Regions from separate parts of the Staphylococcus kloosii genome, predicted to be linked through region 1. Evidence: riboswitches for the same ligand, from Rfam matches in the RefSeq annotation. Region 1 holds a riboswitch; each other region holds the start of a gene.
The links. A riboswitch is a leader RNA that binds a small molecule or an ion and turns the genes downstream of it on or off. The one in region 1 is predicted to bind thiamine pyrophosphate.
Positions count from the first base shown of each region.

Region 2: linked by a shared signal. The riboswitch ahead of C7J89_RS03105 (thiamine phosphate synthase) and the one ahead of C7J89_RS02700 (3-oxoacyl-ACP reductase) in region 1 are both predicted to bind thiamine pyrophosphate.
Region 3: linked by a shared signal. The riboswitch ahead of C7J89_RS10340 (ECF transporter S component) and the one ahead of C7J89_RS02700 (3-oxoacyl-ACP reductase) in region 1 are both predicted to bind thiamine pyrophosphate.
Region 4: linked by a shared signal. The riboswitch ahead of tenA (thiaminase II) and the one ahead of C7J89_RS02700 (3-oxoacyl-ACP reductase) in region 1 are both predicted to bind thiamine pyrophosphate.

Region 1 covers NZ_CP027846.1:556,749-562,601, reverse strand. Annotated here, with positions in the region: gene C7J89_RS02710 (branched-chain amino acid transporter BcaP) at 1-185, opposite strand, end outside; gene C7J89_RS02705 (LLM class flavin-dependent oxidoreductase) at 649-1,944, opposite strand; gene C7J89_RS02700 (3-oxoacyl-ACP reductase) at 1,973-2,725, opposite strand; TPP riboswitch at 2,877-2,980, opposite strand; gene fadX (fatty acid degradation protein FadX) at 3,225-4,793, shown strand; gene fadD (long-chain-fatty-acid--CoA ligase FadD) at 4,817-5,853, shown strand, end outside.
Region 2 covers NZ_CP027846.1:657,497-663,349, forward strand. Annotated here, with positions in the region: gene argB (acetylglutamate kinase) at 1-117, shown strand, start outside; gene C7J89_RS03095 (ArgE/DapE family deacylase) at 183-1,409, opposite strand; gene xylB (xylulokinase) at 1,772-3,280, shown strand; TPP riboswitch at 3,372-3,481, shown strand; gene C7J89_RS03105 (thiamine phosphate synthase) at 3,563-4,147, shown strand; gene C7J89_RS03110 (NAD(P)/FAD-dependent oxidoreductase) at 4,140-5,258, shown strand; gene thiS (sulfur carrier protein ThiS) at 5,242-5,442, shown strand; gene C7J89_RS03120 (thiazole synthase) at 5,444-5,853, shown strand, end outside.
Region 3 covers NZ_CP027846.1:2,088,784-2,094,636, forward strand. Annotated here, with positions in the region: gene auxA (lipoteichoic acid stability factor AuxA) at 1-933, opposite strand, end outside; gene graF (glycopeptide resistance-associated protein GraF) at 1,206-1,340, shown strand; TPP riboswitch at 1,422-1,522, shown strand; gene C7J89_RS10340 (ECF transporter S component) at 1,612-2,187, shown strand; gene C7J89_RS10345 (ABC transporter ATP-binding protein) at 2,200-3,606, shown strand; gene C7J89_RS10350 (energy-coupling factor transporter transmembrane component T family protein) at 3,599-4,405, shown strand; gene purD (phosphoribosylamine--glycine ligase) at 4,470-5,708, opposite strand; gene purH (bifunctional phosphoribosylaminoimidazolecarboxamide formyltransferase/IMP cyclohydrolase) at 5,729-5,853, opposite strand, start outside.
Region 4 covers NZ_CP027846.1:1,125,539-1,131,391, reverse strand. Annotated here, with positions in the region: gene yidC (membrane protein insertase YidC) at 1-621, opposite strand, end outside; gene thiE (thiamine phosphate synthase) at 709-1,347, opposite strand; gene thiM (hydroxyethylthiazole kinase) at 1,351-2,139, opposite strand; gene thiD (bifunctional hydroxymethylpyrimidine kinase/phosphomethylpyrimidine kinase) at 2,132-2,956, opposite strand; gene tenA (thiaminase II) at 2,949-3,638, opposite strand; TPP riboswitch at 3,715-3,812, opposite strand; gene C7J89_RS05495 (transglycosylase family protein) at 4,298-5,038, opposite strand; gene C7J89_RS05490 (single-stranded DNA-binding protein) at 5,479-5,853, opposite strand, start outside.

The DNA.
Region 1 (5,853 bases):
ACAAATGATAACATCAGGCCTGGTCCTGCTTTTAAAGCACCCGTCCCTGTTAAAACAAAGATACCCGTTCCTATAATCGCCCCTATACCTAAGAAAACTAAATCAAAGGTATTCATACTCTTTTTTAATTTCGTATGTTTTTGCGAAATTACTGTAGTGATATCCTTTTTTCTTAATATATTCATAGTTGTTGTTCCTTTCTTGCTGTGAAATTAATCTATTTATATGAATAAATATCTCGATATAATAAGCTGAATATTCCGACAATTATATATATATATTTTACATCTATGGTTTTCTGCAAACCGCTAATTTATTTTAAAATAAACAACGTAACAATTACTAAAATACCGAGATATCTAAACCATATTATTAAATTATATCGATAGTAAGAAGCTTTATTTTTACTAAATCAGAATATATATTTACTTCTTTCATAAATTCATATTACAACTAAGCACTTTATTTTTTGGCTATAAATGTAGTTTGAAAACTTAATATAGGCGCATTTACCTTTTAGTAACCTACCATCAATATAAAAGAGTCTAGCGATAATATAATATCCTAGACTCTTGTTGAGCATCGTATTTATGACTCACCATCTACAAATTAAGATGAGCTATAGTAAATTCATTCTTTGACCATCACCTAGTGTAATGACAAATGATCACGCAACGTCGTAGTCGTATAGTCGTGACGGTATAAGTTACGTTTTTGCAATTCCGGCACAATATATTCTACGAAATCTTCTAAACTTTCCGGTAACGTAGGTGGCATTAAATTAAATCCATCGGCCACCCCATCATTAAACCAATGTTCCATCTCATCCACGATTTGTTCAGGTGTTCCTATTAACGTTAAATGTCCGCCACCAGCACTAATATATCCTAATAATTCACGTACAGTCGGTTGTTTTTCTTCAATAATAGCTAATATCGTTTCATAACGTCCAATAGGTCCTTCAAATTCATGTACAGAAGGTAACGCTGGCACAGGTTCATCTAATGGCCATGCTGAACAATCTTGTTGAACGAAAAAGCTTAATTGTTTCAATGCTTTTGCTATTGGCATCTGCTTATCTAAATATGCTTTTTTGGCTAATGCTTCTTCATAAGTACGCCCAACATAAGTTACTAAACCTGGAAAAACTTTAACGTAATCTTGTCTATTCATTTCCTCTAACTGGGCATCTAACTTTTGGCGATAATTACGCGCTTGTGCTAAATTCCAAGATACTGAATAGACGGCATCTGCATATTTAGCGGCAAGTGCAATGCCTTGTTTCGAAGCACCTGCTTGCATTGCCACCGGTTTACCTTGCGGACTTTGAGGCGTCGTCAATGGTCCTTGCACATGATAATGCGTGCCCGAATGATCAATCGGTTTAATTTGTTGTGCATCAATCAGTTCACCTGTAGCACGATTATATACTAATGCTTTCTCATCCCATGACACCATCAATTTATTCATCACTTGCGCAAATTCATCTGCCTTCCCGTAACGTTCTGAATGATTAGGCAATTTCGCCATACTATGATTCATCGCTTCTAAATCTGTCATCGAAGTCACTAAGTTCCATCCTACACGACTGCTCGTAATATGATCTAAACTTAAAAGTTGTCTTGCCACTGTAAATGGATTAGCAAAACTACTCGAAATTGTAGCGACTAAACCTACATGCTTGGTTACTTGAGAAATAGCAGTTAAATTAATTAAAGGATCGTACCAAAATGATGGCATATCACTATTATCAGAAACTTGTAATGCTTGATTATCTGCAAAGAATACAGCATCAAAATAACCTTTTTCAGCAAGTTGTGCTAACGACTGATAATACGCAATATCACCAATGCGCTCAACTAAAGAATCTTCCATTAACCATGCACCAGAATGATGACCACAACCAATTAACAGCACTCCAATATGAAGTTGACGTTTATCCATAAAATATACTCCTTTACCTCACTATGTTTTAGTTCATTGTTAAGCCACCATCGACAGTGTAATTTTGACCGGTAATACCGCGTGCATTATCTGAAGCTAAAAAGGCAACCATATGCGCAACATCTTCTGGTGTTGTCACTTGGCGTAACGGCGTCGTTTGCGCAATAATATCAAACACTTCAGGCGTTGTAACAGCACTCGCGTCAGTTGTTTTTAATAATCCTCCTGAAACGACATTTGCCGTAATGCCATATTGACCTAATTCAGCCGCTATGTTGCGAGTAAAGCCAATTAATCCAGCCTTCGCCGTCGTATATTGGTGATAAGGTACGACTGGGTTTTGGTATAGGTTCGTGCCAATACTAATAATACTACCTTGTTTACGCTCTTTAAATTGTGGCACGACACTTTGAGTAACATTAAATGCAGCTTTTAACGTCCCATCTATTTGTTGTTGATAATCTTCCCATGTTAATTCAGTAAATGATTGTTGCGCAGTGGGATCAAATTTAAAATCTACGAGCGCATTGTTTACTACCACATCAATTTGACCAAAATGTTTAGTTCCTTGTGCAATCATTTTATCTACCGCTTCACGTTGAGTTACATCAGCTTGAATAGCAATCGCGTTATCAGAGCCCAATTCTGCCACTAAATCTTGTGCCGCTTGTTCACTATGACAGTAATTAATAATTACCTGCTGACCTTGCTCCACTAATGTTTTAACGATTGTTGCTCCTAAACCTTTACTACTGCCTGTTACTAAAATCACTTTCGACATAATATTTCACTCCTATAGTTTGATTTATAATTAAAATTTGCCACGCCAACGTGTCTTTGTAGTGTCAAAACAACAAAAACGCGACCTCCGAATATGGAAGCCGCGTCAAAAAATATCTTTATATATAATAAAGCACCAGTGCTTAAATTACAGTTTGACGAACACACTTCCCTACGCTAGTTCCAACTAGATCAGGTTCAAAGGGTTTGAGGACATCCTCATCTCAGTGCAAAAATGACACCCCTAGTGGTTATTTAATTATTACTTTAAATGTATGTTCTTCGTTACATAATGTCAAGTTGCCTCTGTCATACTTATAAATTTACAATATACCTATCATTTTATAATTTTGTTAAAACAAAACTCTTTAGATTATAAGTTTTTATTATTATGAACTATTAAAACTTTTACATCAATTTTACACTGTGTTATATTCTATGTAAGGGCTTACATATTCGAAAGGAGGCAGTCTTCCTATGAGAACTTGTGATGTTATGCAATGAAAATTATTACAGCAAAAGAATTAAAAAATTTAGTAAAAAGTCATGACACCATTGCCCTTTCAGCATTGTCAGTAGGTAATTTACCAGTAGAAATACTGAAGCATCTTATTGACTATTATGATGAAACTCAACAACTAGACAACTTAACAATTATGATTGCTAATGATATTAGTGATTACGTTGGAGACGGCGTCGATTTAGACGCATTTATTAAACGTAATATGATAAAACGTTTAATATCAAGCATTATAGTAGCCTCACCCGCTACAATCTCAGCAATAAAAAATAATGAACTAGAAGCCTACTTTTTACCTCAAGGCGTGATGACGACGAATTATCGTAATCAAACTTTCGCCAGTCCAGGTACAATAACGACGATAGGCTTACATACAACGGTAGACCCTAGATATACGGGTGGTAAGGCAAATGATCGCACGAGTGAGGACTTAGTACAATTAACGGAAGTAAATGGTAAAGAATACTTACTTTACCAATTTCCTGAAGTTGATGTAGCCCTGTTACGAGGAACTTACGCAGATCGACAAGGTAACATTTATATGGATCATGAGGCACATCTTAGCGAAGCATATAGTGTTGCTGCTGCAGCACATAGAAATAACGGTAAAGTGATTGTACAAGTTAAAGCCGTTGTTGAAGATGGTAGCTTTAAACCAACAGATGTATTTATACCTAGCGCCTTAGTAGACTATGTTATGGTAAACGACAATCCACGTTACCATAAACAAGTTGTTCAAACGTATTATGACCCTGCGTTATCAGGACATTATAAAGTGTTAGAAATGCCTGGACCATACATTAAAATGAGTTCACGCAAAGTCATCTTACGACGGGCGGCACAATTTTTAACAAGTGGCGATATGGTCAGCATTGGATTTGGTATAAATAATGAATTATCTAATTTATTAGTCGAAGAAGATGTACGTGATTTAGTACATCTCAATATCGATACGGGCGTCTTTGATGGTTATATCGGTAGCAATGACTACTTGAGTATGCACTACAATTTAAGCGCACGTATGCGTCACGAAATGACATGGGATTTTATTTATAACGGTGGACTAGACATTGCATATTTGAGCTTTGCTGAAATAGACCAACAAGGTAATGTAAACGTCTCTTCATATGGTAATAAATTAAATGGCTGCGGAGGCTTTATAGACATAAGCCAAACCGTCGATACCATTGTTTTTTCTGGCTCATTGGTTGTCGGGGGTCAACTAGATTGTGTACATAACAAATTAGTCATCAACGAAGAAGGTAAGGCTACTAAATTTGTAGACGAAGTTCGCAACGTAGATTTTAATGCCGAATACGCACTATCCAAAGGTCAAACTGTTTATTACGTGACTGAGCGCGCGGTATTCCAACTGACAAATTCAGGTTTGAAATTAATCGAAATCGCACCAGGTGTAGACATAGATAGAGATATATTAGCGAATATGTCATTTAAACCGATTGTTCCTGACGACATTGGTTTAATGGATGCTAGTATGTTTCAAGAACATTGGGGTAATTTACACAAGTCGTTAGGGAGCAATAGTTAACCGAATACAAGGGGGTATAAACTATGAATTTCGATTGGATTAAGACAAGAGCAATATTTGAAGAAGAGAAACCTGCAATTATAGACCCAGCTAAGGGTACTGAATGGACATACCAACAGTTAAATATACGTGCTGAGAATCTCGCTTCTCATTTATGTGAACAAGGCACAGAACGCGGCGATGTTATTGGTATATTTGCACCTAATGATGTGGCAATTCTAGATGTCTTATTTGCCTCAATAAAATCAGGGACCGTGTTCTTACCAATTAATTGGCGTTTAAATCCTGAAGAAATTGCAACCGTTGTTGAAGATTCAGGCGTAACAAAAATATTTTATGAAACAAAACACTTATCGTCACTTACTAAAATAGATGAATCTCTGTTATATATGGATATTAACGCTCAAGAATATAACGATATCGTTGATCCATCACATCATAACCGATTTGATAGCGTTGAATTGCAAGGTGATGACTTAGCATCGTTATTATATACAAGTGGTACTACGGGCGTGCCTAAAGGTGTTATGTTCTCACATGATTCATTCGTTAGTAATGGTATTAATTTAAATCATACACACCCAACCTATCCAACAGACGTTACAATCGTCGCTTTACCTATGTTCCACGTGTTTGGTTTTAATGATTTAACTTTACCAGCGCTATTTAATGGAGGCACATTAGTTTTACAGCGTTATTTCAATGCTGAAGAGCTAAACAGTCTTATGATGGAATATAAACCTGACTATATGTTGCTTATTCCAACAATGTTATATGCAATGCTTGTAGCAAAAAACTTTAACCCGGAAGCTTATCAAAGCGTGCGCTACTTAATTCAAGGTGGATCACCTCCACTACCTGCAGTACAAGCAAAATTACTAGACATGAACATTGCGCTTATTAATGGTTATGGTCTAACTGAAGCACCAATCGTTTCTGTAAATACTGTAAGCAATTCAAAAGTTAAACCTAAATCAATCGGGCATCCAGTCATCTTTACTGAAGTACGTATTTTCGATGATGATTTCAATGAAGTTGAACCAGGAGAAATTGGCGAATT
Region 2 (5,853 bases), 100 kb from region 1:
GATGCAGTATTAGCCATTAATAATGGATGTACAAAGGTGATAATTGCTGCAGGTTCAGAACAGCATATTGTTCAAAAAGTGCATGAAGGTCAATCTGTTGGTACTACAATTTATTAAAAAAGAGGTTAAGTTGCGACGTCAACGCGTCAGGACTTAACCTCTTTTTGCACTATAAAGCCGTATTATTTTGTATAATTTGTTAAAAGTTCTTTATAGAAATCAATAAATTGTAAATATTTTTCTTTGCTCACACATTCATCTAATTGGTGAGGGTTTTCACCAGGGCCAAATACTAATAATGGGAAAGATTCATCTTTACTTTTTAGTAAGTTAGATGCGTCTGTTACAGCAACAGTAGGTGATGCTATAAAATCTCTATTGAATAAACGATCACCAATTGATTTAGCGGTATCGATTAATGAGTTTTTGCCTGTTGTTAATACAGGGTCTAAATCTAAATAAAGATCACTTTCTAAAGAACCACCATTTTCATTGTGTTTAGATAAAGTTTCATTGAATAATGATTTAACTTGATTGTTATCATATTCAGGAATAGTACGAATATTAAAGTCTGCAGTAGCTGTTTCAGGGACTGAGTTGACTTGTACGCCACCGTTAATTAACGTATTGCTTATTACTAAACCACTTAAAACATCTTCAACATCGTCTTTAGTAACGTTGCTTGGTAATGTTTTATTAAAGTTTGAAATTAAGTTAGAGAAATCAAATGCTTCGCCTTTAACGTCTCTAGAAATTTGTTGTGCTGCATCATCAATATCTTGAATAAATTTAAGTAATGGTGTGATTGCATTTTTACCTATAATTGGCATAGAGCTATGTGCTGATACGCCATTAGATTTAATGCGATAGTCCATTGACCCTTTATGTGCATATACGAGCATATCTTGACAAGGTTCAGCAATGACAAGTGCTTCCACGTCATCCATATAACCTTTTTCGTATAAGCTTTGAGAACCTAATTGTTCCATTTCTTCACCGGTAGTGGCTAAAAATCTAATTTTACCATTAGTTAATGCATTACTATTGTGAATATCGATAAGTGAAATTGCTAGCGCAGCTAGGCCAGATTTCATATCTGCGGCACCTCTACCATATAAAAAACCATTGTCTTCAGTTAATTTAAATGGTTCATATGACCATTGAGAACGGTCGCCTTCAGATACAACATCCATGTGACCTGAAATACCGATGACTGGTCCTTGGTCACCAATTTCAGCGATTAAATTTGCACGACGTTCATCTACTTGATCGATTGTAGACTCAATGCCGTGTTGTTGGAAAAGGTTTTGAAGATATTTACAAACCTCAAGTTCATTATCATTAACTGTGTTCATTTCCACAATATCTGATAAAATCTGTACTTTTTCTTCGTTAGAAAATGTACTCATGTTATACCACTCCTTTGACAAACTATAATAAAGTATACACCCCTCAAATTAATTTGATAAGCAAAGCGTTTTGATAATGAATTAAATTTGTTTTCACATTTAATATTATTAGTTAACTTTTGGTAAATGACAATGTCATTTTGAAAATAGAAAGGTTACATTTAATGTATCGAATAAGGTGTCTTGAACATTGTTAAATCAACTTTTTAGACGTCCAGTAGTCTTATCCAGTGTCTAAAATTTTTAAGTTGTAAAGTAGTAAAACAATGTAGTTATTAAGTAAAAGAAAGGGACTTGTCAAATGTAAGTGAATAATGTATTAATTGATTTAAGGTGTTGAGTTAGGAAAGGAAAAAATTAATGTGGAAAAATTAGTACTAGGCATTGATATTGGGACGAGCTCAATCAAGACCTTAGCAGTTAATGACAAAGGTCATATAATTGCTTCTGCGAGTTCGCCATTAACGATTCAACATGCTTATCCTGGTTATAGTGAACAACAACCCGACGAATGGTTTTCGGTAACTATTGAGACGATGCGAGAAGTTATAAATGATTTGAAGCAAACGCATTCTAAATTTGAAATAAATGGCATATCATTTTCTGGTCAAATGCATGGTTTAATTGTGTTGGACGAGGCGTACAAAGTCATTAGACCTGCCATATTGTGGAACGATACACGGTCGACTGCCCAATGTGAAGAGATTAAATCACAACTAGGTGATATTGTGTTGGGCAATCCTGTGTTAGAAGGCTTTACATTAACTAAATTAATGTGGTTAAAACAACACGAACCAGAGCATTGGTCTAAGACAAAAGTATTTTTGTTACCTAAAGACTATGTGCGCTTCAAATTAACAGATACAATCAATATGGAATTGTCCGATGCGTCGAGTACATTATTATTAGATCCAGTGACGAACAAATGGTCAGAAGATGTAGGCAGACGATTTGATATTGCGAATATTTATCCACCACTCGTTACCTCGGATACACAAGTAGGCTATTTGAAACAGTCTATTGCCGAAGAGCTAGGCATTACGAATAAAGTTGCAGTGTTTGCCGGCGGTGGTGATAATGCTTGTGGGGCTATTGGTGCAGGTGTCATTGAACCTAATCAATCGTTATGTAGCATTGGTACATCAGGCGTAATTTTATCTTGTGAAGCAAAGCAAGATGCCGTATATGGTAACAATATTCATATGTTTAAACATGCTGTAAATAATTTATCGTATGCTATGGGTGTGACGCTCTCGGCTGGTTATAGTTTGAATTGGTTTAAACGTCATTGTGGTCAACATTATTCTTTTGCTGAAATTATGTCATGTGCCGAACAATCTAAAGTTGGTGCTCAAGGACTTATATTTGCACCATACTTAACCGGTGAACGCACGCCGCATGGAGATGCCAATATTCGTGGTAGTTTTATTGGATTAAGTGGCATGCATTCATTTGGTGACATGGCTCGTGCAGTCGTCGAAGGCATTACTTATTCGTTATACGAGTCTATAGCTTATTTGCGTACGCAAGGTAAGCACATAACAGAAGTTGTAGCTATTGGTGGTGGTGCGAAAAGTGATTTCTGGTTACAATTGCAAGCTGATGTATTTAATGCGAAAGTATATAAATTAAAACATGAAGAAGGGCCATCTATGGGTGCAGCAATGATCGCTGCTACAGGTTTGAAATGGTATGATGACATCGCCTCATGTGTTGAACATTTCATCCATAAAGATAAAATATTTGAGCCCGATAAAGAACGTCATGTTGCTTACCAAAGTTATTTTGATGTATATAAAGCAGTCTATAATCAAACGCAACCTCTAACTAAAAAGTTACTTGAGTTAACTAAAGAAAATGCACATCATTAATTTACAAAGTAGTTTGCAATTTCTAAAAACTTGAGTTACATTAACGTTATTGATTCATTGATTTTCACAACACAAAAATTAACAATTTTATATAAACCACTGGAAGTGCCTTTTTAAAAGGCTGAGATCGAAATCGTCATTTCGAAATTCCCCGAACCTGATCCAGTTCATACTGGCGTAGGAAAGTGGCGTTACTTAGACGATTTTTATATTTGACTATAAACGTTATTTTTCTATCCAGAAAAATAACGTTTTTTTTATTTTATATAGAGGTGAATACCAATGTTTGTAGCTATCACGCCATACAAAATATTAAATCAGCTAGATATTGAACATTACAAATCCATTTTAGAATATTACGATCACTTAATTATACGTACCCCTATGACGACGTCTCAACTGATAGATTGGATAACAGCAGCTATTGAACATGGTATTAGTAAAGATAAATTAACTGTGCATAGTAATGTAGATGTATTTATTGCTTGCGCTATGACGTCTATCCATTTCAGTGAATATCATAGTGCACTAAAAAATTTTAAAACTCAACATCCTCAAGCAATAGTAAGCATGTCTACACACAGTGAAGAAAGTGTCATTTATGCAGAACAACAGCAATGTGATTATGTATTGTTTGGTCATGTTTTTCCTACATCGTCCAAACCACATCAAGAACCTAGGTCGCAACGCGAAATTACGCAAGTACTAAACAAAGAAATTAAAGTTATTGCGCTTGGTGGCATAAATCTTCGTACTATAGCGCAATTGCCACGAGGTTTTGCTGGCATCGCTGGTATTTCATTATTTTATAACAGTGATAACCAAACTTTACGAAAATTTATAGAGGAGTGGTCAAATTATGTTTGATGTACTCATTATCGGTTCCGGTGTGATGGGCATGTCTGTCGCGCGTAATTTAAAACATCATAAGTTGAATATAGGCATTATTGATAGAGACATTGACGGCATGCATGCTTCTTATAAGGCAGGTGGTATGTTAGGCGCGCAAAATGAGTTTTCTAAAGATAGTCCGACGTATCGCTTGGCTTTGGAATCACAGCAATATTTCAAACAGTTGAGCGACCAGCTGCTCTCGGAAGTTGGATGTGATATTGAATATAAAGAAACAGGATTGATTAAATTAGCCTATAAAGCTCAAGACAATAACAAAGTGATAGCGCAACATAACTTTTTATCACGTGTTAATCCTGATGTAAGATTGTTAGAACAACAAGAAGCGCATCGCTTAACAGGTAATAATCTTAATATTGAAGAGATCATGGCATTGTATATTCCTAATGATCACCAAATAAATGCGAATAAGTATACAAAGGCTTTGTATCAATCGTTAAAAGTGAATAACATTGAACGTATACAACATACAGAAGTATTGGCAATTAAAAAAGGCAAAGGAATATATAAAGTAATGACGAATAAAGGTGATTATTACGCTCCAAAAGTTGTCGTTGCAGGTGGTGCATGGAGTCATAAATTAGTGCAAGCACAATTAAAAGATCGTCAATTAACAGGTGTAAAAGGCGAGGTTATATTGATGGAACAAGAAGGTTTGGGTTTGCAGTCGACAATATTTATGACAAATGGTTGCTACTTAGTTCCGAAAAATAAAAATAGAGTGCTTATTGGTGCTACAAGTTATTTTGATGACTATTCGGTGGGTGTCTCACAACGTGGTGTTGATTGGTTAATTAATAGCGCTACTCATCATATACCGAAACTAAAATATGCTCGTAAATTAAAGGAATGGTCAGGCGTTCGTCCGCATATTGCCAATGAAATTCCAATTATGGACGAAGTGGACGAAGGATTATTTGTTATTACCGGTCATTATCGTAACGGCATTTTATTATCTCCAATAGTCGGTGAACTTATGAGTAAATGGATGCTAACAAATATAAAACCGCAGATATTAAATGATTTTACAGTAAAAGGATGTGTGTTAAATGGAAGTCATGATTAATGGTGACACATTTAAATTTGGTGAACAATTAACATTATTAGAATTATTGCAACAACTCGAAATAGATGAACAACGCGTTATTGTTGAACATAATAGCAAGTTAATTAAGCAAGACGCATTTGCATCACAAGTAGTTTCAGCAAATGACAAATTAGAGTTATTAGAATTCGTTGGAGGCGGTTAATATGTTTAAAATTGGACAATTTGAAATAAAATCAAGATTATTGCTAGGTACTGGTAAATTTGAAAATGAAACAATACAAACACAAGCAATTAATGCTGCAGAAACTTCGGTTTTAACTTTTGCTGTAAGAAGAATGAATTTGTATGACAAAAACTTACCTAACCCACTAGCGAATATAAATTTACAAGACTACATTACTTTCCCTAATACAGCGGGAGCAAAAACAGCAGAAGAAGCGATTAGAATTGCCGAAATAGCTAATCACGCCGGCGTATGTGACATGATTAAAGTAGAAGTAATTGGGGATGATGAAACATTATTACCTGACCCATTAGCTACGTATGAGGCATGTAAAGTGTTGTTAGAAAAAGGGTACACTGTATGTCCTTATGTATCTAATGACGTCGTATT
Region 3 (5,853 bases), 1.1 Mb from region 1:
TTCAACATATGCAGTTTTCAACCATTTTGGTTTCTTCATCCAATTTGGTACGTCATCTTCTTGAATGTCTATAATTTCTTTCCATTTGTTTATAACTTTATCTTTCTTATCGCGCATTTTTTGTAAATCAACACTTCTACGTGTTTTACGAGTAAATTCAGTTGTTCTATCTTGAAAGTTTTTCCAATGTTCTTTTGTTTGGTTTGTCATAGAATCTTTACTCATACGAGAAAGTTCTGGTTCTTCTTCACCTAATTCTTGTTTAGTAAGCGGAAGTGATCTTCTTAAAAACAAGAAATTCCATATAGACATTTGACCTAATACCCACATGATTAAAAAGAAAGTATTAATACTCAAAATATCTATTGATAAGATTTCATCGCTGTCTATACGACTATATAGAACGATTTGCGTCAATAGATAAACAATGCCATAACTAAAAATTATCCATAGATAGTGATACTTGCGGTGATTAGGATTCAATTCGTCTTTATAAACGATATATCCTATATGAATAGCGAATGGCACTATAAATAGTACTGCAAAGAAGCTATAAATTTGAGTCATTAAAATTATTGTTATTAGGAAATATAAAATACCTACTACTAAGAAGAATATTGAAATATCATAATCATATTTAGTCGTGCGATATAATGTAAAACCTAAGTAAATAACTAAAGCACCAAATAGAATAATTATAATTGCACTAACAATTGGGAAACTACCTATATAATTACTCGTTACCCTAATAATTTCACCGAAAAATGCATTGATAAAGTCCCAAACATTATGAATATGTAAATCTATCTTATCTTTGCCATTAAGTTTATTAATTAATGATAAATTAAGTAATATAATGACACTTATTAAAATAGACACTATACCAATTACATAGCTATATAATATTTCGGCGTGTTTTTTCAAAAACGACATACCATTCACCTCAAAGTTATTATATACGAACTTAAGAATCTTGTCTTTAATTAAACCGATAAATAAGTCTATAGTATGATATAAAATACACACATTAGACTTTCCACAGTTTGCTTTATTTTAAACAAACTTCAATTACTTAAGAATACCTTATTTATACGATTTCTTGCAACAATATTATAATTAATTTGTTTTAAATTTTGTGGAGGAGGTAAACACATCTGTATAACAACTTTATATAGTAAAAACCCTAAATTGAGGAGTGGTTACCTATGAGTAAAGAAGAAATGCACAAAGACTTAGCTGAACAAGCAAAAAACGCTGAAAATGAATTAAAAGACAAAAACGAAAACAGTACTGATAATCACGAAGAAACGATGAAAAATATTCAAGACTTATACGAATAAGGATGTAATGAGATAAATTTTCATTTACAACCTTGACAAACGACATTAAAAGGCATACATTAAGGTTAAATTAAAACTTAATATACGCACTAGGGGTGTTTTGTAACTGAGATGAGGATTACCTCAAACCCTTTGAACCTGATCTAGATGAGACTAGCGTAGGAAAGTGTACAATTATAATTATTAATTTATTAATGTTTTTGTATAATTATGCCTATAATTACGCACAACTTCTAGTGAGGTTGTGCGTTTTTTTATGGAGGAATGTTATATGTCAAAAGGTTTAAAACTATCAGAAATACTCGTTACGATACTTATTGCTATCGTCTTTTCAATTATTTATAATATTTGGAATTTCGTTTATAAAGCATTTCAAGTATCTGGTCTTCATATAGAAGAAATTACTTATGGTGCTTGGTTTATGGCTGCAGTAGTAGCTTATCTTATTATTCCAAAAGCCGGTATTGCTTTATTAGCTGAATTTGCAGCTGGTGCTGGTGAAACTATTATTATGGGTCGTTTCGATATTGCTACAATGATTTACGCATTTGTACAAGGGTTAGCATGTGAAATTATATTTGCTATTTTTAGATATAAATCTCGCAAAGCTATCGTTGCCATTTTAGCTGGTTTATTAACTGCAATTTCAACATTACCATTAGACTTTGCTTATGGTTACCTAGCATCACTTACAAGCTGGAACTTAATACTATATATTGTTTTTCGTTTATTAGGCGGCATATTAGTTGCCGGACTACTCTCTTATTATATAGTTAAGGCGCTCGATCAAACAGGTGTTACTAGATTATTTAGACCCTCATCAAAAGAAGATTACGATAATTTATAAGGAGCGTTGCACGTGTTAGTAGCAAAAAATTTACGCCTAAAATACCCAAACGCCAACAAAAAGATTTTTGATGGGTTAGATATAACGATAAAGGATCAAGAAAAAGTCCTATTATTAGGTCCATCAGGTTCAGGGAAAAGTACACTATTGAATGTACTTAGCGGTATAGTACCTGACTTGATAGAACTGCCCCTAAAATATGATCAACTAGATAGAGATTTAAATAGTGGTGTTATTTTTCAAGACCCTGACACCCAATTTTGTATGCCAAAAGTCTATGAAGAATTAGCTTTTATTTTAGAAAACAGACAAGTTCCTACAGATCAAATGGATGAAGAGATATTAAAAGCATTGCAATCTGTTGGTTTGTCTGTTGATAAAGATCAGTATGTAAATCAATTAAGTGGAGGCATGAAACAAAAATTAGCAATTGCAGAAACGTTATTACAAAATGCCAATACCTTATTTCTAGATGAACCTACTGCTATGTTAGACGTTGAAGCGACCGAAGCACTTTGGTCTAAAATTAAATCATTATGGACTAATCAAACAGTGCTTATTGTCGAACATAAAGTAGCTCATATATGGGAACACATAGATAGAGTAATTTTATTCGATTATGATGGAAATATTATTGCAGATGAACAACCACACACCATATTAACTAACTATGAACATCTACTAACTGAATATGGTGTGTGGCACCCTAAAGCTTGGGATTATGCACCTAAACCTATCACACAGCCTACTTTAGAAAAGTCAGACTATCAACTTCGTATAGAACAATGCACGATAAAAAGAGACAAAAGAGCGTTGATTAAAGTCAATGAATTAACGATAAATCAAGGTGAGTGGATTACAATCACCGGAGCTAATGGTAGTGGAAAAACTTCCCTACTAGAATCTTTAATGCAACTTATTCAATATGAAGGGAAAATGTATTTTAACAATAAACTTATCCGCAAGATAAAAGATGTTGCACACCATGCCTTTTTAGTTTATCAAAATCCAGAATTACAATTTATTACTAATTCTGTTTACAATGAAATATATGTTCAATATTCAAACTATAGCGATACTGAAGCGCAACAAAAAACAGAAGCTATGTTACAAGAACTAAATTTAACCGAAGTCAAACATCAACACCCCTTTGAACTTTCTGTAGGACAAAAAAGACGTTTAAGTGTTGCTACTGCATTAAGTTCAGAAGCTGAAATTATCTTATTAGATGAACCTACTTTTGGTTTAGATAGTCATAATACGTTTAATCTTATCAAATTATTTCAACAGCGTATTAGCAAAGGTCAAACTATAATTATGGTTACGCATGATCCCGAAATTATAAAACGCTATTCTACACGCAGAATACACGTAGAAAATAAACAACTCGTAGAAATGTTAGGTGAAGTACATGTTTGATTTATGGAAAACAAAATACACCTTCTTAGATGACGTTAATATTATTACGAAATTGGCATTATCGGTTTTATTATTTTTCTTAGTAATATTAATTCACCAATTCGATTTAATGATTTATTTAGCTTTATTAATGGTTCTATTTTTATTGTTTTTTAATGGTATTAAATTAAGAGTCACATTAATATTTATTCTCTTTACTATGATATTTAGTATAGTGTCAGCATTATTTATGATCTTTTATGGTAATGGTACGCATATGCTATTTAAACTAGGCTTTATACAAATTTCAATAGAAAGTTTAATAAGAGGTTTACATCTTTCATTAAGAACAATGACCGTGTCATTCTTTGGTTTATTGGTTGTATTCTCCTCGCAAATCGTCATGATTTTTTATAGCTTAATGCAACATTTAAAAGTTAAGCCCAAGTTTGCCTATGCTTTTATGGCAGCTGTAAGAATGGTACCACTTATGTTAAGTTCATTTGTTCAATTACGAAGAACGTTAAAAATGCGTTATCAAATGATACCTTCGAAAAATCACAAAGGATTAAACCGTTTTAAACATTTGTTAATTCCTATGCTAAGTCAAAATATTAGAAAAGCACATCAACTATCAGTAGCAATGGAGAAAAAAGGTTTTAAAGATGGACCACGAACGTATTACTATTATGTCCCTTTTTCATATAAAGATATTATTTTAATCGTCGTTATGATTGTGTTAGTAGCTTTAGCATTTATATTAGCTCATTTCATGCCTATTACTAGCATTAATGACGTACGAGTTAATAATATTTATTAAACATTCATTTAAAAAGCAAAAACGTCAATTTCTATCTTAACTAGGTAGAAATTGACGTTTATTTTTATCTTATTGCCTTATTACTTATATCATTTCTATAGAATAAGGCGTTGCTTTCTATATTTGCTATACGTTGATATGCTTGTTGTTTAGCGCTAGCAATATTTTCACCTTGTCCTACAGCTAATATAACTCTCCCACCACTTGTTACATAATTATCATTTTGTAACGTCAGACCACTTACAAAATAATTGCCATCTAAAGTGAATCCAGCGACAGTTTTGCCTTTTTCGTATGTGCCTGGGTAGCCTTTTGAAGCAAGCATAACGCCAACAAAAGCATCTTCTTTCCATTTAAATTGGATAGGTTGTTTTTGATCTAGTTCAATAATGTGTTGCATTAAGTCGCTATCCATTCGACTTAATAATACTTGCGCTTCAGGATCTCCAAAGCGTGCATTAAATTCAATGACTTTTGGACCATCTTTTGTAATAATCGCACCTATATATAGTACACCGAAAAATGAATAACCTTCCTCATGCATCGCTTTCGCAATCGGTTGCGCTATCGTTTCATTTGTTTGGCTTAAAATATCTTCACCGATATGTGGAACTGGGCAGTAAGCACCCATTCCACCTGTGTTAGGACCTTTATCGTCATCAAATGCTCGTTTATGATCTTGTGCAATGCAATCAAAAGGTACTGCATAATCACCGTTTACAAAGGTCATTAGTGAAAATTCTTCACCTTCTAAAAACGTTTCGAAAACGACAAGTTCATCTCCATTTTCATAAAATGCTTGTACTGCTTTAAGTGCTTCGTCATAATTTTGTGCAATGATAACACCTTTACCAGCAGCTAATCCATCTTTTTTTAACACAACTGGATAGTCACATTCCTCTATGTACGACAACGCTGTAGCTTTGTTATTAATTTCTTGGTAATCAGCAGTTGGAATATTGTGACGTTCCATGATTTGCTTTGCAAATGACTTTGATCCTTCGATTTGAGCAGCAACTTTATTGGGGCCAAATACTTTGATACCTTCTGCTTGTAGTTTATCTGTTAATCCTTCAGTCAATGGTTGCTCAGGTCCAATAATAGCCCAATCAATATTATTTGCCACCGCAAATTCAACGATTGTTGCATGATCATTTTCAGCTATCTCTTTATGAACTTCTGCACTATTTACCATAGCGTCATTGCCAGGAATGGCATATAAATGGCTAACTAGACTAGATTGATTGAGTTTAAAAGCAAGTACATGTTCTCTACCACCCGAACCTATTACAAGAACTTTCATTTTTTCAACCTACCTTCCATTTAATGTTTAAAGTGACGTACGCCTGTTGTTACCATTGTAATGCCATATTTATTTGCCATATCAATTGATTCTTGGTCTTTAATTGAACCACCTGGTTGAATGATTGCTTTAATACCAGATTGCG
Region 4 (5,853 bases), 570 kb from region 1:
GTAACCCATTTGACGTTGTTCATTTGGCATACTTAAGCTTGATACATAAGCTTGTAAGAAGTATAACACACCAGCTATAATTGTGATCCAAATGTCTGGTTTTGATAAATCAAACCATAAGAAATTAGGGTGATCAGTAAATCCACCGTTAGATGGGAATTTCAAGACGAAATATAATCCCATAATGACTGGCATTTGAATTAATACTGGTAAACAACCTAACATGCTCTTCATTGGGTTCATATCGTATTTTTTATAAACTTCCATCATTTCTTGATTGGCAGCCATTTTTTCTTCTTGTGTACGAGAACGTTTCACTTTCTCTTGCACAGCATCAATGTCAGGTTTAGCTACCTTCATTTTTTCTCGCATCATATGACTATTTCTATAATTTGATAACATGAATGGTAATAAAACTAAACGAATTGCAATTACAATAACGACAATTGCTAAACCATAGTCATTATTAAAACTAGTCCCTAACCAATGTATTAATTTGTCCATTGGTTCAACAAATGTATTAAAGAAGAAACCATTTCTGTTGCTCGGTTTAGAGTAGTCACATCCTGCTAGAAAGACCATTACTCCCAAAAGTAAAGGTAATAGCGCTTTTTTCTTCATTTTTCCACCTCTAATGATATATTCACACAAAAATCATTTTATCATATTAGTGTGCAAGTGAAAATCAAAAACATAATATTTTCACTATTAATCAACATATTGTAAAAAATGGTGGACTGTTGATTTAATATCATCACTTTGTGCGATAGCTGAAATCACTGATACACCATTGGCTTTAGCGTCCATTACTTCTTTATAGTTAGCTAACGAAATACCCCCAATGCCTACCATTGGGAAATCTTGAAGTTTTTCTCGAAGTTGTGTAATCATTTCAGGACCTACGGGTGCATTTGCGTCATCTTTTGAAGAAGTCGGAAACATTGGTCCTACTCCAATATAGTCAACATGTGCTAGGTTAGAATGCTGATACTCTTCAATATTACCTACACTTAAACCTATTATTTTATGTTGAAATTGCTGTGCAAAATGTTCCACGTCTTCATCATCTTGTCCAACATGAATACCATCAGCATCAATTGCGATTGCTAGTGAAACGTCATCATTTACTATAAATGGAACATTATAAGAATGACATAACTCTTTTAGTTTTATAGCAAGTAATTCTTTGTCCTCACCAATTAATGTCCCTTTGCCTTTTTCTCTAAATTGGAACATTGTGATACCTGCAGCTAAAGCCTCTTTTACTACGTCCACGATATTACGTTCATCGCTTATATCTTGAGTACCACAAATGAAATATAGTCTTAAATCATCTGGTTGGAACATTATTTACACCTCTTCTAATTGTCTTAACTGCATATATTCAGAGTGTTCAATCGTATATAACTTATCTACAAAGCGTGTTAAAAATGATCCAGGTCCTTGTGGTGAAGTTTTACTCTCTGCTTGTTCTGCAGCTATATTAAAAATTGAGACAGCTTCAATTACGCTTTCAATAGATGGCGCTAAACTACGATTTAAAAAGCTAGCTATAACGCCACCTAATAAACAGCCTGCACCTGTTATTTTAGTTAACATCTGTGAGCCATTAGATAATTTTATTATTTTGTCTTCTTGCGCAATAATATCTTCTTTACCTGTAATTACGATTGTTGTATTAAATTTTTTCTGTGCACGTTGAGCAATATCTATAACATCTAAATTTTCTGCACTATCTGTACCTTTCATTGTAGCATCATCATCAATTAAAGCTAAAATCTCAGAAGCATTACCTTTAATAACAGTTACATCTACTTCTGCTAAAAATTGATGACAAAATGTTTTTCTAAACTGTGAAGCGCCTACTGCTACTGGATCAAAAACGATTGGTACAGCTGATTTATTAGCAATTCGTGCGATTTTCAACATATCTTGACTTTGAGATTTGTTAAGCGTCCCAATATTAATTAATAGTGATGATGCGACTTTAAAAAAATCTTCTGCTTCTTCAGGTGCTTCACTCATAGCTGGACTAGCGCCTAAACTCAATAATCCGTTAGCAGTAAAATTTTTCACTACATCATTCGTGTAACACACGACTAAAGGATTTTGTTGACGAATCGTTGCTAAATTATTCATCATCTAATCCCTCCTTTTTCATATAGGCAAAATGGTTCACTGGGCCACGACCTTGTCCTATTTCAGGCGTATACTGAATTGCTAGTGCTATAAATTTCTTAGCTTTTTGTACCGCTTCATATATTGATTTACCTTTTGCTAATTCAGCAGTAATAACGGCAGAAAATGTACAACCTGTGCCATGAGTATGTGGCGTATCATATCGTGCTTCAGTAAATTTGTATACTTCATCTTTTATAAATAAATAATCTGTTGAATTTTGTGTGTCATCATTCGCATGACCACCTTTTATAACAACGCCTTTACTACCAATTTCGTTTATAAATATTTGTCCAGCTTTATATATATCGGCTTCATTTTTAATTGTTAATCCAGTAATTTCTTCAGCCTCAGGAATATTAGGCGTAGCTACAGTAGCAAGTGGTAATAAAATAGACTTCAAATTATTTTTGCCTTCGTCATCCATAAGTGAATCACCACTTTTTGCGAGCATAACTGGGTCAATAACGTATGGAATTTCTGGATGTTGAGCTATATATGATTGAATAAGTTCCATCATTTCTTTAGATGCAATCATACCTGTCTTTAAAGCATGTGGTAATTCATCATCATATACACTATCTAATTGTTCTGCCAACCATTGTGGATCTAAATTATGAATGTGTTGCACACCTTTTGTATTTTGCGCCACGATACTTGTTATAGCAGCCATACCATATACACCACAGGCATGAAAAGATTTTAAATCTGCCATAACACCTGCTCCGCCAGATGGGTCAGTTCCTGCAATTGTTAGTGCTATTTTAGGTTTATTCATTGTTATTTCCTCCAAAATCCCATGATTCTTGTACATATGCCATGTTGAAAAAGTTTTGTTCATGCACTGTACTTTGTAAATAGCTCTCTTTAATAGCATCGCATTCTTGTTGTGAAATATTTGCTGTTAGTTTATCTAATAATTTATCGAAAACATTTACCAGTTCTTCCATTTCTGTACTATAAAATTCGAACCATTTAGCTAAAATACAGTCTTTATTTAAAGCATCATCTTTTACTGCTTTACGCGCGATATATTGATAAACATAAGGACAAGGTGCCATCGCTGCTATCGTATGCGCAGCATTTTCTTTGCTAAAAGCATTATAATACATATGTTTTATATAATGGTCTCCACTTGGTGGCCACACTTTTTCTTGTACAATGTCATTGTAATCTTCACCTATATAATTTGCTATTATTTCATGCGCTTCAACTTCACCATCTACAATAAATTGAATTTGTTCTACCAAAAACTTAACGTCTTCCATTGTAGAAACTTTTGGAATTAGTAATGCATAGATATTGGCAAACTCTTTTAAATAAGATGCATCAGCTCTTAAATAAAATCTTGCTGCTTCTGCTGATAAATCACCTGCAAGCATATGTTGAACGAAGTTGTCATTATATATTTTTTCTAATATAGGTTGTGCTGCTGTTCTTAAATCTTGTGAAAATGTCATTGTTAAAATTCCTCCTAATAAAAAAACTACATTCCTTGTAAGAATGTAGTACTAACTAGGCATAATTAATAAATTAAGCGCAAGTAGACTACTTTCCTACGTTGGTACTAACCAAATCAGGTCGTAAGGGTCTGAATTACATCATCTCAGCCAGAGGCTCCCCTAGTAGTTTTACTATAATGTTTTCTTATTAAAGATAACAAATCCCCGTGCAATTTGCAAAAGAGTAAGATAACATGAGCAGAACAATAATCCTACTTGTATAAGAAGACTTTGTCGTTTCGCCCCGACAAAAAAACTAAAGTTGAAAGCAGCTTGATACAAGCGCAATTTCAATTTAGTCATATAGTCACAATATCAATATCAACCAAAATAAAATAAGATAAGATTAACTTTGTAACGATTTTGTATCGTACTGATGCCTTGGGGAAGTGTATGAGTGAAAGATTACTGGCTCGAACCATACTATCCTAAATCAAGGCAAACATGCACGGCAAAATCATAAAGGATTGGGAAAAATGACTAGAGATGCAAAAGTTTAATACTGGTGAATTTTCAATTCAGTCATTTTTTGCCAATATAAAAAAATAGAGTCTAGGATAATAGCATATCCCAAACTCTATTTAAATTGATATTATATTACATAATTTATAACTAAATTATGCAGTTACCCATTGTGAAGCACCTTCAGTATTGTATAATTTAACTGCTGCTTTATCTTGTACTGATTCTGGTGCTGATGAAGCTGGTTTACCTTTATATTGTTCAGGTGCTACTGAATCCCATGTAGTTTGTAAGAATTGATATTTACCTGATGCACCAGTTGATGCATTTGTAGCATGGATGTCGCCACCTGATTCACGTTGAGCAATTTGTTTTAAGTGACTGTTAACGTTTACTGAAGAACCACTGTCGTCACTTGAACTTGAATCATTTGAACTTGAAGTAGATTCTTGTTGTGGTTGTTGAGTTGATTCAGTTTGTGGTGCTTGTTGTTGTTTTGGTTGCTCTTGAGTTTGAGTACTTTGTTGAGTTTGTTCTTGTTGTTCTGGTTGTTGTGATTGTTGTTGTGCTTGCTCATTTTGTTGTGGTTGTTCATTTTGTTGTGGTTGTTCTTGTTGAGTATTAGCTGCTTGATTACCATATCCGTTATAACTCCAAGACCAGTTTTGGCCATTTGAAGAGAATTGATAGTTAGTGTTGTCTTGATCAAAGTTAATATTATATGAACCTTCTTGAACTGGTTTTGCATTTAATTCAGAAGGGTTATTTTGTGCTAATTGTGCTAAGTGCGCATGGTTAGCTCCAGTTGTTTCTGCTGCATTTGCATGATGTCCTGTTGCTAATCCTGTTACGCCTAATCCTACTACTATAGTTGAAGTTAGTAATGTTTTTTTCATAATTTAAAAAATCCTCCTATAAGGTAATTAGTTTTATCATCAATTTGCAATTACCAATGTAACATCTATAAAAAGGCTGTAGGTTACAGTGAAATAAAAAAATTCGGCATTTTTTTACAACACAATTACATTAAATAATGGTTAATTTAAAGCTTTTAAAATTATTTTTTCGTTTATGCCAGTTTTGAAAATTTATTATGTGACATTTTTCATGTAATACATATGTAATAAATCTGATTTTTCTGTTTAACTATTAGAGTAAATTTTCAATATTTAAACCCCAAAAAGCTATTGCTATATCTATAATTAGATATATGCAATAGCCGTCAACAAGTATAATTAATAATAGGATTGATAAGTTTAATATGATGGTTAATAAAAATGGTGGTTAGTTGATTAATATGATTGAAATTGAGGATAAATCATTTAAGTTATATAGATTAATTCAAGGAGAATGTTAAATCAGTAGCATCTTGATCGCATGGTTCAATAAGTGGGTTTTGCTGTTGTTTAACCTTTGGAGACATAAATTTGATTGTATCAATAATGATTTCAGTAACGAAATGCATTTGCCCTTCTTTTTCATATTTAGAAGAACGCATGTGGCCTGTTACACCTACAAGTGCGCCTTTAGATAAGTAACGGTGGATATTTTTAGCATTATTTCCAAAAGCCTTACAAAATAAAAAATCACAATTTTGCTGTTGCTCATTGCGCTTAGATGGTCTATCTATTGCGAGACATAATGAGACATAGTCTGTTTCGTCTTTACTAAATAACTGTGGATCTTTAGTTAGTCGTCCGACGACAACTAT